2 regions of the Agrobacterium radiobacter genome follow, and region 1 is predicted to be linked to the other one. Evidence: predicted binding sites of a transcription regulator. Region 1 holds the regulator's gene; the other holds the start of a gene.
What was found. The regulator LexA, encoded in region 1, represses DNA repair genes until DNA is damaged. The targets are predictions, from matches to a motif close to TGTTCNNNNTGTGTTCNG.
Positions count from the first base shown of each region.

Region 2: a site for LexA is predicted at 5,339-5,356, ahead of MRBLRC7O_RS13920 (YifB family Mg chelatase-like AAA ATPase). Genes of this name have one in related genera too.

Region 1 covers NZ_JBEGHX010000001.1:1,084,773-1,092,492, forward strand. Annotated here, with positions in the region: gene MRBLRC7O_RS05500 (amino acid ABC transporter ATP-binding protein) at 1-230, shown strand, start outside; gene gltA (citrate synthase) at 307-1,596, opposite strand; gene MRBLRC7O_RS05510 (ComEC/Rec2 family competence protein) at 1,903-4,335, shown strand; gene MRBLRC7O_RS05515 (glutathione S-transferase family protein) at 4,355-5,032, opposite strand; gene lexA (transcriptional repressor LexA) at 5,433-6,155, opposite strand; gene MRBLRC7O_RS05525 (VOC family protein) at 6,367-7,245, shown strand; gene kdsA (3-deoxy-8-phosphooctulonate synthase) at 7,245-7,720, shown strand, end outside.
Region 2 covers NZ_JBEGHX010000001.1:2,826,613-2,834,332, forward strand. Annotated here, with positions in the region: gene MRBLRC7O_RS13890 (extracellular solute-binding protein) at 1-413, shown strand, start outside; gene MRBLRC7O_RS13895 (ABC transporter permease) at 497-1,462, shown strand; gene ugpE (sn-glycerol-3-phosphate ABC transporter permease UgpE) at 1,473-2,315, shown strand; gene MRBLRC7O_RS13905 (sn-glycerol-3-phosphate import ATP-binding protein UgpC) at 2,326-3,426, shown strand; gene MRBLRC7O_RS13910 (cupin domain-containing protein) at 3,536-4,048, shown strand; gene gshB (glutathione synthase) at 4,293-5,252, shown strand; gene MRBLRC7O_RS13920 (YifB family Mg chelatase-like AAA ATPase) at 5,436-6,968, shown strand; gene cysK (cysteine synthase A) at 7,081-7,720, opposite strand, start outside.

The DNA of each region.
Region 1 (7,720 bases):
TCGATCCCGAACTGGTTGCGGAAGTGCTTGCCGTGGTGCGGGAACTCGCCGCCGAAGGCATGACGCTCTTGATGGTGACGCATGAAATGAAGTTCGCGCGCGACGTCTGCTCTCGCGTCGTCTTCATGCATGAGGGCAGGGTGCATGAAATTGGCCCGCCGGAAGAGGTGTTCGCCAATCCCGCAACCCCCGAACTCAAGCAGTTCCTGGGCGTTGCGGCGCGCCACTAAGAACCACTCAGACGCCCAACAAAAAAGGCCGGCGGGTGAAAACCTGCCGGCCTTTGATCTCAAATGGTTTCGCGGCTTAGCGCTTGGAAGCCGGAACGTAGTCGCGCTTGCCGGCGCCCGTATAGAGCTGGCGCGGACGACCGATGCGCTGCTGCGGATCTTCGATCATTTCGTTCCACTGTGCGATCCAGCCGACGGTGCGGGCGAGAGCGAAGAGAACGGTGAACATGGTCGTGGGGAAGCCGAGCGCCTTCAGCGTGATGCCCGAATAGAAGTCGACATTCGGGTAGAGCTTCTTCTCGACGAAATACGGATCGGAAAGGGCGATCTTTTCCAGTTCCAGAGCAACCTGCATGATTGGATCGTCGGAGTTGCCAGTGGCTTCCAGCACTTCGTACATCGTCTTCTGCATGATCTTGGCGCGCGGGTCGTAGTTCTTGTAGACGCGGTGGCCAAAGCCCATCAGGCGGAACGGATCGTTCTTGTCCTTGGCGCGGGCGATATATTCCGGAATACGGTCAACCGTGCCGATCTCGTTGAGCATGTTGAGCGCCGCTTCGTTGGCGCCGCCATGAGCCGGGCCCCAGAGGCAGGCAATGCCAGCCGCAATACAGGCGAACGGGTTGGCGCCCGAAGAACCGGCAAGACGCACCGTGGAGGTGGAGGCGTTCTGCTCGTGATCGGCATGCAGGATGAAGATGCGGTCCATGGCGCGGGCCAGAACCGGATCGACCTTGTAGTCCTCGCACGGTACGGCAAAGCACATATGCAGGAAGTTGGAGGCGTAATCGAGATCGTTCTTCGGGTAAACGAAGGGCTGGCCGATATGGTACTTGTAGGCCATGGCGGCGATCGTCGGCATTTTTGCGATCATACGCAGCGAAGCGACCATGCGCTGGTGCGGATCGGTAATGTCGGTCGAGTCGTGATAGAAGGCCGAGAGAGCGCCGACCGTGCCGCACATGACGGCCATCGGATGCGCGTCGCGACGGTAGCCGGTGAAGAAGCGGCTCATCTGCTCATGCACCATGGTGTGACGCGTGACGCGGGTGTCGAAATCCTTCTTCTGCGCAGCCGTCGGCAGTTCGCCGTAGAGCAGCAGGTAGCAGGTTTCCAGGAAGTCGCCCTGTTCGGCAAGCTGCTCGATGGGGAAACCACGGTGCAGGAGAACGCCTTCGTCACCGTCGATGTAGGTGATCTTGGATTCGCAGGAGGCCGTCGACGTGAAGCCCGGGTCGTAGGTGAAGGAGCCCGTGTGCTTGTACAGCGTGGCGATATCGACGACGCTTGGTCCAATCGTGCCTTCCCTGACCGGGAGTTCGACCTGTTTTTCGCCAAGTGTCACTGTAGCGCTTTTTTCCGTCATACTGATCCTCCGAAAACATGCGGGTGGGGGCGTTGAGACACGCCCCGCGGTTAAGCGTCTACCGATTAGCTATATGATCCTTGCGCCGATGCCAAGCTATCCAAAGGTCAAATTGTGCATTGCGGCATACGCAATTGCGTTGCTTTTCGCTTTATCATCATAGCAATTCGATCTCGGTCAACGCAGGGTTAAAGGAAAGCATTGCAATCCCTCGCATCCGCCTGCAAACCTGTTTCCGGTGCGGCAGGGGCGCGGCGCAGAGTGCTTGGTCAAGGGGAAAAAAAGCATTTCGGATATGCGGAAACGATGCAGGGCGGCTTGCCCGGCACGGCGGAGATTCTGTTCCCGCTACGCAGAGCCGGGGATGTCGCGACATATGATACGCCCGCCCTTGTCAGCAGGCCAAAACTGCGAGCTGTCGCCTCTCAAAAAATCGCCGCGTGCTTCGCCGAGGAGCGTGCATTCGGCCACGATTTTCTTTTCGTGCCGGTCTTCATCGGCTGTGGTGCGATCTTCTGGTTTTCCCTCGATACCTCGCCTTCATTCCCTGTTCTGGCAATCATATGTCTCATTGCCGCGGGCCTGGCATCCTTCACGAAATATCGTTCGGGCCTGGCAGCGACGGCCTGCGGCTTTTTCGCGCTGTTCTTGCTGGGCATGCTTTTCGCCGAGGTCGAAACGCGGCGGGTGGGAACCGTGGTGCTGGATACACCCGTCACCACTACCATTACAGGCACGGTGACGCGCCGGGAGGTCGATGCACGCGGGGATTGGCGATATGTGGTGCGGCTTGCCGCGACGGAGGCGCCGGCATTGTCACGCCCGCCGGAAAAGGTCTCGCTTCTCTCACGCGGGGGAGGTGAGCCTGTCGCACTGGGCGCGACCATTCGTGGTAAGGCGCGGCTTTCGCCACCATCCGGCCCGGCTTTGCCGGGGCTCAACGATTTCGCCTTTGCCTCCTATTTCAGGGGCATAGGCGCGACGGGCTTCTTTTATAAGCCGCCACAGACGGTCATATCACCCGAAGATGACATCAGCGCCGGAACGGACTGGCTGGAATGGGCCGATATGAGGCTTTACGGCCTGCGCACCGCCATTGCCGAACGCATTCGCAACACCATCGGCGGGGACGCCGGAGCCTTTGCCGCCTCCATCGTCACCGATGAGAGACAGGCCATATCTGCCGGGACGATGGAAGCGCTGCGGCTTTCCGGCCTTGCCCACATCGTCGCCATATCCGGGCTCAACATGGCGCTCGCGTCAGGCATATTTTTTGTGGGGCTGAGGCTTGCCTTCAGCCTTTTTCCGGCCTTTGCGCAGCGCTGGCCCGTCAAGAAGATCTCGGCTTTCGCCGCACTCCTGATGACGCTTGCCTATTATCTGATTTCCGGTTTCGCCGTCTCCGCCGAACGGGCCTGGCTGATGATGTCGGTGATGCTGATCGCTGTTCTCTTCGATCAACCCTCGCTCAGTCTCAGGAATGTTGCGCTTTCCGCTCTGGTCATTCTTGCCTTGTCGCCCTCGGAAATCATGGGGCCGAGCTTCCAGATGTCCTTTGCCGCAACCATCGCGCTCGTCGCCTCCTATGCCGCCTGGAGCCGCTGGCGTGTTGATCGCGAGCGTCTGTTCATCGGGCGCAAACCGGCATGGATGACGGTGGCGCAAACGGCGGGCGCCATCATCGGCGGAGTCATCACGACCTCGTTGATCGGCGGTCTTTCGACTGCGATCTATTCCGCCGAGCATTTTCAGCGTGTCACCACCTATGGACTTTTTGCCAATCTGGCCGCCATGCCGCTCATGTCGCTGATCGTCATGCCTTTCGGCCTTGTCGCCATGCTGCTGATGCCTTTCGGGCTCGATGCTCCGTTCCTCAAGGTCATGGGTTACGGTATGGCTCTCGTGATCGAAGTTTCTCGGGAGGTGGCCTCCTGGGGAGGAAGCGCTGCGACGGGGCGGCCACATGGCTGGTTCCTGGGGCTTGCCTCCGTTGGTTTTCTGCTGCTGGCATTGTTACGCAGCCGGCTGGCGCTTCTTGGTTTGCCGTTTCTGGTCCTCGCCTTTGGCCTGTCGGCGGCCACGGCCTATCGCAATCCGCCTCATCTGCTTGTTCATGAGGATGGCATGCTGGTGGCGCTGCTGGAGGATGGCAAAGCCTACACGACGAAAACACGGCCGCAGGGTTTCGTTTATGACCAGTGGCAAAGGGCACTGCTGTTGCCGGAACAGCCAGTTCCGCCGGTCTTTCTCAAGAGCGAGGCTGCGGCAACCACCGTGGCTTTAACCAAGGCGAAGCTTGATCCGGAAAAGATGAGGGCGGTTACACGGCAGATGACGGTGGCCCTGAGAGACGCGGAGCCCGGTATTTTCACCTGCAGCAAAGGCATATGGTGTGCCGCACGCGCGGGAAGCGGCGAATGGATCATCGTTCTGGAAGATGGTCGATTTGCCGGAAAGGCATGTGATATCGCCGATATTGTCGTCGTTTCCCGCAGAACATCCTTCTCCCAATGCCGCTCGGGCGCACTTCTGCTTAACCGCGATATCCTGCGCCGGATCGGTTCACTGGAAATAGACTTTGCCGGCAGCGATCAGGTAGCGGTAGTCGGCAGGTTGCGCGCCGCGATAGCCGGCATGGACAGGCCCTGGAGCGAACATCGCTATTACGACTGGAAAAGCGGCCGTTTTGACCATGAGGTCCCTGATGCCGTCACGCGGTTGCTGGCGGCACCACAATGAGGGCCGCCAGCCTGGATCGTCAGGCCTTGATGCGCAGATCCGTCGTCAATTCGCCGATCCCGCCGATTTCCTCTTCATGCGCCGCGTCGCGCCAGGTTTCCTTCAGTCCGGCCTCGTACCATTCGCGCATGGCGGGCAGGGCGAGCAGCCGGTCACAATAGGCTTTCGCTGCGGGCGAAAGTTCCGCGCCATAGGTCTGGAAACGGAAAGCCACCGGGCAGAAGAAGGCATCGACCGCCGTAAATTTCTGGCCGGCAAGAAAGGGCCCGCCAAATTTTGCCAGGCCTTCGCTCCACAGCGCATCAACGCGCTTTATGTCGGCCGCTAGCCCGGTATCACCACCCTTCGGTTTTACGCGAATGCCGACCGACATGGGGTAGAGATTGCGCAGCGAGAAAAAGCCCGCATGCATTTCGCTCGCAGCCGAACGCGACCAGGCTCTTGCCTGCTTGTCGCTCGCCCAGACGCCCTGATGTCGCTCCGCCAGATATTCGGCGATCGACAACGATTCCCAAACCGTCACGCCTTCATCAACGAGGCAAGGCACCTTGCCGGTTGGCGAAAAGGTGGAGAAGGAAACGCCTTCGCCGAAGGGAACGAGTTTTTCATCGAAAGCAATGCCGAGCGTGCGCATCAATACCCATGGCCGCAGTGACCATGAGGAATAGTTCTTGTTGGCGATATAAAGATCGTACATGGCGTGTTCCCCGATATGATGCGCATTTCTATACCGGCGGATGGGCCCAGGAATATTGCAAATAATCCATGGCTCCCATAAGCCGCATTGATGAGTGGGACAGGAAGAAAAGAAGCACCTGCAGGTCACCATTCGGAGATAACGACGAAACACACCGCGACGAGACTGATGACCTGCATCCTTTCTCAACGAAATTAAGGATGCTCATTTTCAATCATCTGTTTCTTACCGCTGCCTGCTGGCCTTCGCGATAAAAGATGTGCGGACCTGCCAGACGATGTCGCTTCTCACTTATGCAGAACCGCATCATTCCAAGGAGCAAGCTGCAATGCTCCATAAGGGGAGCGCCATCCTCTTGATGGTGCCCGCAGCAAAAGGAATTGCGGCCCCATGCCTTGAATCAATGGTAACGGCGGATCAGTCCGACCAGCTTGCCCTGGATTTTCACCCGGTCCGGTCCAAAAATACGCGTTTCATAGGCCGGGTTTGCCGCCTCGAGCGCAATGGAGGCGCCCTTGCGACGGAAACGCTTCAGGGTGGCTTCCTCATCATCCACCAGCGCTACAACGATATCACCCGGATTTGCCGTATTGCCATTGCGGATGATGACGGTATCGCCATCAAAAATGCCGGCCTCGATCATCGAGTCGCCCTTGACCTCAAGAGCGTAATGTTCGCCCGAACCCAGCATATCAACAGGCACGGCCACATCGTGGGTATTGTTCTGGATGGCGGAAATCGGCACACCGGCAGCGATGCGGCCCATGACCGGCACGGTGACGGCCCCGACGAGATCATTGGCCGGCGTCTTGGGGGCAGGGGCCGCTTCCGACGCCTTGGGTTTGCCAAGGCTGCCTTCGATGACGCTCGGCGAAAAGCCGCGCTGCGGCCTTGCACCCGGCGTATAGGCCTCAGGCAGCTTGATGACTTCCAGCGCTCGCGCTCTATTTGGTAGCCGGCGAATAAACCCGCGCTCTTCGAGGGCGGTGATCAGGCGGTGGATGCCAGATTTCGAGGCAAGATCGAGTGCGTCCTTCATTTCATCGAAGGATGGCGGCACGCCGGACTCTTTCATTCGTTCATGAATGAAGAGAAGCAATTCCTGCTGTTTGCGCGTGAGCATGAGGAAAACACCCTTTAGAATCGTAGTGGAAGTCGCGAAACAAATACAGAACGAACACTATATGTTCCATATGTGTTCCGCAATCCCCTAAAATTTCGTGAAGCTGCTATCTGTTGTTTTGATGATTTGCTTCTTGGCCTACGATTGTGCTTTTCTGCGGCCCAAATCGTCCAGGCATGTCCGGGCGGAGTGCCAGCGCAGGAAACAGGTCATGATGAAATCCCATAGCGTCGATCATCTCGTTCTGCCGGTGCAGGATATCGGCGTTGCCGCGAAACGTCTCGCCAGCCTTGGATTTACGGTCTCACCGGAGGCTTTGCATCCTTTCGGCACCCGAAATGCCTGTGTTTTTTTTACCGACGGGACCTATCTGGAGCCGCTCGTAATTGCTGATCCGGCTAAATATAATGCGTCGGCAGACAGGGGAGATGTGTTCACGGGCAGGGACAGGGCCTTCCGGCAACGTGACGGGCGGGAGGGTTTTTCGGCTCTTGTCGCCAAAACCGAAGATGCCCTTGCCGACCATGACAGGTTTCTGACGTCTGGCGTGTCAGCGGGCGATGTGTTCCAGTTTTCGCGGCCTGTGCGGATGCCGGATGGATCGGAAAGCGAGGCGGCGTTCCGGCTGGCTTTTGCGGCAAGCGGGGCGGCGGATTTCTTTCTGTTTAGTTGTCAGCGGCTGCAGGCCCTGCCGGGCGATCGAACAGTGCTGGAGCGCCATGCCAACGGTGTCTCCGGCCTCAGTGAAATCGTTCTGTTCTCCGGTGATGATCCGAACGCGGCGCGCTTGATCGAAACGGTGTTTGGTTGTGAGGGCAGAATATCTCCGGATGGTGATATGGTTTTCGCGACCGACAATGCGCGCATCAGATTGACCGGAAAACCTGATTTCAGCGGACAGGCCCCGAATACTCCTGATTGGAGCGGCGGCGGATTGCGCGGTGCGGGCATCGTCTTTTCGTCGCACGATCTTGCCGTGACAGAGGCGGCGCTTGCTGCTAATGGCGTGTCCTGCGCAAAAGCGGACGGTCGCCTGGTGGTGCCTGCGGCACCCGGTCAGGGCGTTGCCTTCGCCTTCGAGGAAAAATGATGAGCGTTACGAACAATCTCAAAGTCACCGCCGGCGACGGCGTCAGCAAGGTTTCCTTCTCCAATGCCGAGCGTTTTTCGCTGATTGCCGGCCCGTGCCAGATGGAAAGCCGCGAACATGCCTTCATGATTGCAGGTGTCCTGAAAGAGCTTTGCGACAGCCTCGGGATCGGACTTGTCTACAAGTCCTCCTTCGACAAGGCGAACCGCACCTCGCTTTCCGGCAAGCGCGGTATCGGCCTTGACAGCGCGATGCAGGTTTTCGCTGATCTCAAGAAGGAATTCGGCTTTCCTGTTCTGACCGACATTCACACCGAGGAGCAATGCGCCATCGTTTCCGAGGTGGTGGATGTGCTGCAGATTCCGGCTTTCCTCAGCCGCCAGACCGATCTTCTCGTCGCCGCCGCCAAAACCGGCCGTGTCATCAACGTCAAGAAGGGCCAGTTCCTGGCGCCCTGGGACATGAAGAACGTGCT
Region 2 (7,720 bases), 1.7 Mb from region 1:
GCACCAACTCCTTCATCGGCGGTGCAGCTCTCTTTGCAATGTCGGGCAAGTCTGAAGCCGAAAATAAGTGCGTGGCTGACTTCTTCCAGTTCCTGACCTCGCCGGAAATCCAGGTCTTCTACCACAAGGCAACCGGTTACGTCGCCATCACCAAGGCCGCTTACGAAAAGGCCAAGGCTGAAGGCTACTACAAGGAAAAGCCGGTTGCGGAAGTCGGTATCCAGCAGCTGTCGCTGCCGGGCGGCGAATGGTCGAAGGGCTACCGCTTCGGTTTCTATCCGCAGATCCGCGCCGTCATGGAACGCGAATATAACCGCATCTTCTCCGGCGAAGTCACGCCGAAGGCTGCTTTCGAGATCATCGAGAAGGAAGGCAACGACATTCTCGCCCGTTTCGCCAAGACGGCCGGCTAATCGGCCCGTTTTAAACCAACGATAGTTGTCGAGCCTCCTTTCCGCCGGAAGGGAGGCTCGCTCTTGGATAAGGAAGCGAAAACGTGGCCTATACATCCTCACAACCGAGCCGATTTTCCGGCCGGTCCGCAAAGCCCGGAAAACCGCCGAAGGCTGCTGAAGCCGGCATGAAGCGCGTGCAGTTCTCCTCGTCCTTCGTGCCATATCTGTTTCTGGCGCCGCAGCTTGCGGTGATCTTCATCTTCTTCTATTGGCCGTCCGTTCAGGCCGTGCAATCTTCCTTTTTTATCGAAGACCCTTTCGGATTCGGCGCGTCCTTCGTGGGCTTCGCCAATTATTCGGATGCGATATTCAGCCCGGAATATCTCGGCATCGCCAAATTCACGGTTGTTTTCACCGTGTTGGTAACCTTCTTTTCGTTGGCGCTCGGCCTTCTGCTTGCGGTCAAGGCTGATGCGGTCATTCGCGGCAGTTCGACATACAAGACGGTGCTGATTTCCGTCTACGCCATCGCGCCGCCTGTCGCGGGTCTCATCGGCATGATGTTCTTCGATCAGCATATCGGCCCCTTCGTGAAGATGGCGGCGTTTCTCGGCTGGGACATGAAGGTCGGCCTCAATTATTTCGATACGGCCTTCGCCATGATCGTCGTCGCGGTCTGGAAGCAGATTCCCTACAACTTCATCTTCTTCCTTTCGGGTCTCCAGGGCGTTCCGGTCTCCGTGCGGGAAGCCGCCTCCATCGATTGCCGCTCGGGCTTTCGCCGGTTCTGGACGGTGATCATGCCGCTTCTGGCGCCCACGGCCTTCTTCCTGCTGATCATCAACATCACCTACGCGCTCTTCGACACATTCGGCGTCATCGACGTGATGGTGAAGGACAAGGCCGCCAACAACCCGATTACGCTGGTCTACAAGGTGTTTCTGGACGGTTTCCGCGGCAATGATATCGGCGGCTCTTCGGCCCAGTCCGTCATCCTGATGCTGGTCGTCTTTGTTCTCACCATCATCCAGTTCCGCTTCATCGAAAAGCGCATCCACTACAATTGAGGGAAAACCAATGTACAAGACAAAACCCCTCGATCATCTGGTGCTGATCATTGGCGCGCTGTTTCTGATCCTGCCTGTTATCGTTGCCTTCATGACGTCCACACACACGGCGGCGGAAATCCACCGCAGCGGTCTGGCGATCGTTCCCGGCGACAATTTCATCGAGACCTACGAAAAGGTCCTGACCCAGAAGGGTGGTTTCACCGGACAGGTGACGGGCCTCAACATGGTGCTGAATTCGCTGATCCTCGGCATCGGTTTTGCTGTCGGCAAGATCGTCCTGTCGATGACGGCCGCCTATGCGATTGTCTATTTCCGCTTCCGTTTTGCAACGCTCGCCTTCTGGATCATTTTCACCACGCTGCTCCTTCCGCTGGAAGTGCGCATCATGCCCTCCTATGAGGTCATGAGCAAACTCGGTCTACTGAATTCCTACACCGGCCTCATCGTGCCGCTTCTGGCGTCTGCGACCGGAACCTTCTATTTCCGGCAGTTCTTCAAATCCATTCCGGAGGAATTGCTGGAAGCCGCCCGCATAGACGGTGCGGGTCCGGTCAAGTTCTTTATCGATGTGATCATCCCGCTTTCCCGTACCATGATGGCGGCGATCTTCATCATCATGTTCGTCTACGGTTGGAACCAGTATCTCTGGCCGATGCTGATGACGAATGACGAAAAATTCTTCACCCTGATGCGTGGCATCAAGTCGATCCTGCAGGTCTGGGTCGGTTCGCAAATTCCCGATTACAACGAAGCTTTCGCGCTTGCCGTTCTGGCCATGCTGCCGCCTGTGATGATCGTCGTGATCTTCCAGCGCTGGTTCATCAAGGGCCTCACCGAAAGCGACAAATAAGGAAACCGAAATGGCCGCGATAGAAATCAGTCAGGTCTGCAAAGACTATCATGGCGGCGTGCGCGCCGTGCATCACGTCGATATCGACATCAGGGACGGCGAGTTCATCGTGCTCGTCGGCCCCTCCGGCTGCGGCAAGTCCACGCTGCTGCGCATGGTCGCCGGGCTCGAGGACATCTCCGAAGGCACGGTGAAGATCGGCGACCGGGTGGTCAACCAGACCGATCCCGCCGATCGGGATATTGCCATGGTGTTCCAGAACTACGCGCTTTACCCGCATATGTCGGTGCGCGAGAACCTGGAATACGGGTTGAAGAACCGCAAGACGCCGAAGGCGGAAATCGATGCGCGCGTGGCCGAAGCCGCGCGTATGCTGCAGCTTGAACCCTATCTGGAGCGCAAGCCGCGCGCCCTTTCCGGTGGCCAGCGGCAGCGTGTCGCCATGGGTCGCGCCATCGTGCGCAAACCGGCGGCTTTCCTGTTCGACGAGCCCCTGTCCAACCTCGATGCCAAGCTGCGCGTTTCCATGCGCGGCGAGATCAAGCGCCTGCAAAAGCGTCTCGGCACCACCTCTATTTACGTCACCCACGATCAGCTGGAGGCCATGACGCTGGCCGATCGTCTTGTTGTGCTGAATGGCGGCCGTATCGAACAGATCGGCGCGCCGCTTGATGTCTACCACACGCCCGCCTCCACCTTTGTCGCCAGCTTCATCGGCTCTCCCGCCATGAACCTGCTGAACGCCGAGTTGCATGGCGATAGCCTTGCCGTCGGTCCGGCGCTCTTTGCGCTCGACGGTTTTGCACCCACCTCCGGCCCGATAACGGTGGGCATGCGGGCGGAAGATTTCCGCCTCGCTGCGGCAGGTGAACAGGGCTTCCCGCTTCGGGTCGATTATATCGAGGAACTGGGTTCGCAGCGTCTCATCCACGGCATGATCGGCGACCAGAGCCTGACAGTTGCGTTCCCGCCGGATGTCGAGGTTCCGTCCGCGCTCTCCGTGACGATCGCGCCGGAAAAACTGCATTTCTTCTCCAGCGAAACCGGCAAGCGCATTGCCGGCAAAGCGGAGCAGCTGGCGGCGCAGCCCGCGCAGATGGCGACGGCCTGAGCGCATCGCAGAAATCGGCGCGATGACTAAAATTGCGCCGATTGTCAAAACCGCTTTGTTACGATCCCGATGATAGAAGACCTCCAATATTTCACGGGGGTTTTCTAATATGTCCTTCAAAATGATGTTCGCTGCCGCGGCAACCATGGCGGTCCGCACAATGCCGATATTGCCGGCCTATTTGCGTCGGTCAAAAGACGAGGCTGTCGTCAGCGCATCCTGCACCGATCTGCGGCTTCAGCCGGCCCCCATCAATCCGGACTGGGTCATTTCCGGTAACCCCCAGGCGCGCGCGGCGGATCACTCCAGAAGCGGCGACCGTGCTTCCAGCACCGCCATGTGGGATTGCACGGCGGGGGAATTCCGCTGGTTCTTCGGCTGGGATGAAACCGTCTATATTCTGGAAGGCGAAGTGCATGTAACCGCGGAAGATGGTTCCATCAGCATCCTGCGGGTCGGCGATGTCGCCTATTTCCCTGCGGGAACATGGGCCACCTGGCGGGTGGATGATTATGTCCGCAAGGTCGCTTTCATGCGTCGCCCGTTCCCCAAGGCGCTGGCTCTCGCCTATCGGGTCAAGAACAAGCTGTTTGCCGGCCGTTCCTATAAGCTGGCGGCCTGAACCCATAAAACCTTCCGATGGGCGGGGCCGGTGCGGCGCCGCCAACGGAATTGTGAAGGTTCAATAAAACTCACACTAACCACCGCTTGCAGCAGTTGCCTTTGAATGGTCGCTGCCCTACATCTTCAGGGTTTTCTGAAGTATTTCTGGGTTTCTCCCGGTACTGCAGGGAAGCTTGAAAAGACGAGGCAATGGGCACGGCGGGCCGGGGAAAGCGTCCGCATGCTGCAAGAGGAACATGCGCATGGCGAAGATCAAGAACGTCGCGATCCAGATGGATCATGTCTCCGGCATCAATATCGCCGGTGACTCCACCTTCGCCATGAGCCTCGAGGCGCAGGCACGCGGATACCGGCTGTTCCATTATACGCCTGAGCGCCTTTCCATGCGCGATGGCAAGATTTACGCCACGGTGGAGCAGATGGAACTGCGCGACATCAAGGGCGACCATTTCTCCCTGTCGGAGCCGGAGCGTGTCGATCTCTCGACCATGGATGTCATCCATCTGCGTCAGGATCCGCCCTTCGACATGGCTTACATCACCTCGACCCATCTGCTGGAACGCATTCATCCGAAAACGCTTGTCGTCAACGATCCCGCCTGGGTCCGTAACTCGCCGGAAAAGATTTTCGTCACCGAATTCGCCGATCTGATGCCGAAGACGTTGATCACCAAGGACGTGGAGGAAATCGCCCGCTTCCGCAATGAAATGGGCGATATCATTCTGAAGCCGCTTTATGGCAATGGCGGCGCAGGCGTCTTCCATTCCGCGCGCGACGACCGCAATTTCTCCTCGCTGCTGGAGATGTTCGGCCAGATGTTCCGCGAGCCTTACATCGCCCAGCAATATCTGCCTGACGTCCGAAAGGGCGACAAGCGCATCCTCCTGGTGGATGGCGAACCCGTGGGCGCAATCAACCGCGTACCGGCGGAAAACGATGCCCGCTCCAACATGCATGCCGGCGGACGGCCGGAACCGACGGAACTGACGGCGCGCGAGAAGGAAATCTGCCGCCGCATCGGTCCGGCCTTGCGCGAGCGCGGTTTCCTCTTCGTCGGCATCGACGTGATTGGCGACTATATGACAGAAATCAATGTCACCTCGCCGACCGGCATTCGTGAAGTGCGCAAATTCGGCGGTGCCGATGTCGCAAGCCTTTTGTGGGACGCGATCGAGAAAAAGCGCGAAGCTCAGGATTTCTGACGCGACCTGCTGCCGATCCAGCTTTGTTCCATGAGCGCAACTAGATGCAACTAAAATACATCGTCAGCGGGAAATTGTTCGCTGGATGTTCTTGTTTTATTCTTTGCCCTGTGGCACGTTGCTTGCGGGTGGCCGCAACAGGGCATGAAGCTCTGGTGATGCGGCCGGTTTGCGGGGCAGGCCATGGTGGCAAGGGTCAATACGGTTGCATTTCAGGGCATAGAGGGTGTGCCCGTCGAGGTGCAGGTCATGGTCGCACCCGGAAAGGTCGGCATCCAGATTGTCGGCCTGCCAGACAAGGCGGTGGCCGAAAGCCGCGAGAGGGTGCAGGCCGCCCTGCATGCTTCGGGTCTGGCGCTGCCGGCGAAAAAAGTCACCGTCAATCTCGCGCCTGCGGATTTGCCCAAGGAAGGATCGCATTTTGATCTTCCCATTGCGCTTGGCCTCATGGCTGCCTTGGGGGCGATACCGGCAGACATGCTGGGACGTTATGTGGTTCTCGGCGAACTCAATCTTGATGGCACCATCGGTACGGTTTCGGGCGCCCTGCCGGCGGCTATCGGCGCCAATGCACTCGGCAAGGGGCTGATCTGCCCGGCTGAAAGCGGGCCGGAAGCGGCCTGGGCCGGAGCCGGCATCGATATTCTCGCCCCGCGCAGTCTCATTGCACTCGCCAATCATTTTCGCGGCACACAGCTTCTCGCGCGCCCGACGCCCGCCATCCGCGCCAATCCGGTTAATCTGCCTGATTTAGCTGACATCAAGGGACAGGAGAGTGCCCGGCGCGCGCTTGAGGTGGCCGCCGCTGGCGGCCATAATCTGCTGATGGTCGGCCCACCCGGCTCGGGTAAATCCATGCTCGCAGCCCGCTTGCCTTCCATCCTGCCGCCGCTGGAAGTGGCGGAGTTGCTGGAAGTGTCCATGGTCCATTCCATCGCCGGCCAATTGTCGGGTGGCAAGCTGTCGGACCGCAGGCCTTTCCGCACGCCGCACCATTCCGCCACCATGGCGGCGCTGATCGGCGGAGGGCTGCGCGCCAAACCGGGCGAAGCTTCGCTTGCCCATCACGGCGTTCTTTTTCTGGATGAGTTCCCGGAATTTTCGCCGCAGGTGCTGGATGCGCTTCGCCAGCCGCTGGAAACGGGCGAATGCATAATTGCGCGAGCCAATCACCGCGTCAGCTATCCGGCAGAAATCCAACTCGTTGCGGCCATGAACCCCTGCAGGTGCGGCATGGCGGGAGAGCCGGGTTTCAACTGCGCCCGAGGCCAGCGCTGTGTAACCGATTATCAGGCTCGCATTTCCGGACCGTTGCTAGACCGTATCGATATCCGCATCGACGTTCCCGCTGTCTCTGCCGCCGATCTCATTCGTCCTGTGGTGGCCGAGCCGAGTGCGGTGGTGGCCGCCCGGGTCGCCCGGGCACGCCTTGCGCAGCAGGAACGCTACGCGGCGGCGGGATTTGCCGCCATTCGCACGAACGCTCGCTGCACGACGACCCTGATAGAAAAATATGCCGAGCCGGATGCGTCCGGGCTGCAATTGCTGCGCGATGCCGCCGAGCGGCTGAAGTTTTCCGCGCGCGGTTATCATCGCATTCTCAAGGTTGCCCGCACCCTGGCCGATCTGGATGGCAAGCAGACGGTTGGCCGCATCCATGTGGCGGAAGCTGTGTCCTATCGTATCGCAGGGGAAAGGCTTACGGCGGCGGCGTAAAAGGTCGCCCTTTGTGCTTTGCCTAAAAACCATTGTGCCGCCAGCGGGGCCGGCGGCACATCGGGATATTCGCTAATCGGATGCGGGATCGCACTGCGCTTGAAAGCCTGGCTTAAAGCCCAAGGCCTTCGAAAAGCGCCGTCGAAAGGTAGCGTTCCGCAAAGGAAGGAATGATGACGACGATGTTCTTGCCGGCATTTTCCTCACGCGCACCAACCTTGATGGCCGCCGCCAGCGCCGCACCCGAGGAGATGCCGACAGGCACGCCTTCCAGCCTCGCCGCCAGACGTGCGATTTCGAAAGCCTCGTCATTGGTGACGGTGACGATCTCGTCATAAATGCCGGTGTCGAGGATGGCCGGGGCAAAACCGGCGCCTATGCCCTGAATCTTGTGCGGGCCGGGGTTGCCGCCGGAAAGAACCGGGCTGTCGGCGGGCTCGACGGCAATCACCTTCACTTCAGGCTTGCGCGATTTCAGCACCTGGCCCGTGCCGGTGATGGTGCCGCCGGTACCGATGCCCGAGACGAGAATATCGACCGTGCCTTCGGTGTCGTTCCAGATTTCTTCCGCCGTCGTCCTGCGGTGAATATCGGGATTGGCAGGGTTTTCGAACTGCTGCGGAATGATCGCGTCAGGCAGGGTCTCGGCCAGTTCCTGCGCCTTGGCGATGGCGCCCTTCATGCCCTTCGGACCTTCGGTCAACACCAGTTCGGCGCCGAGCAGGGCCAGCATTTTCCGGCGTTCAACCGAC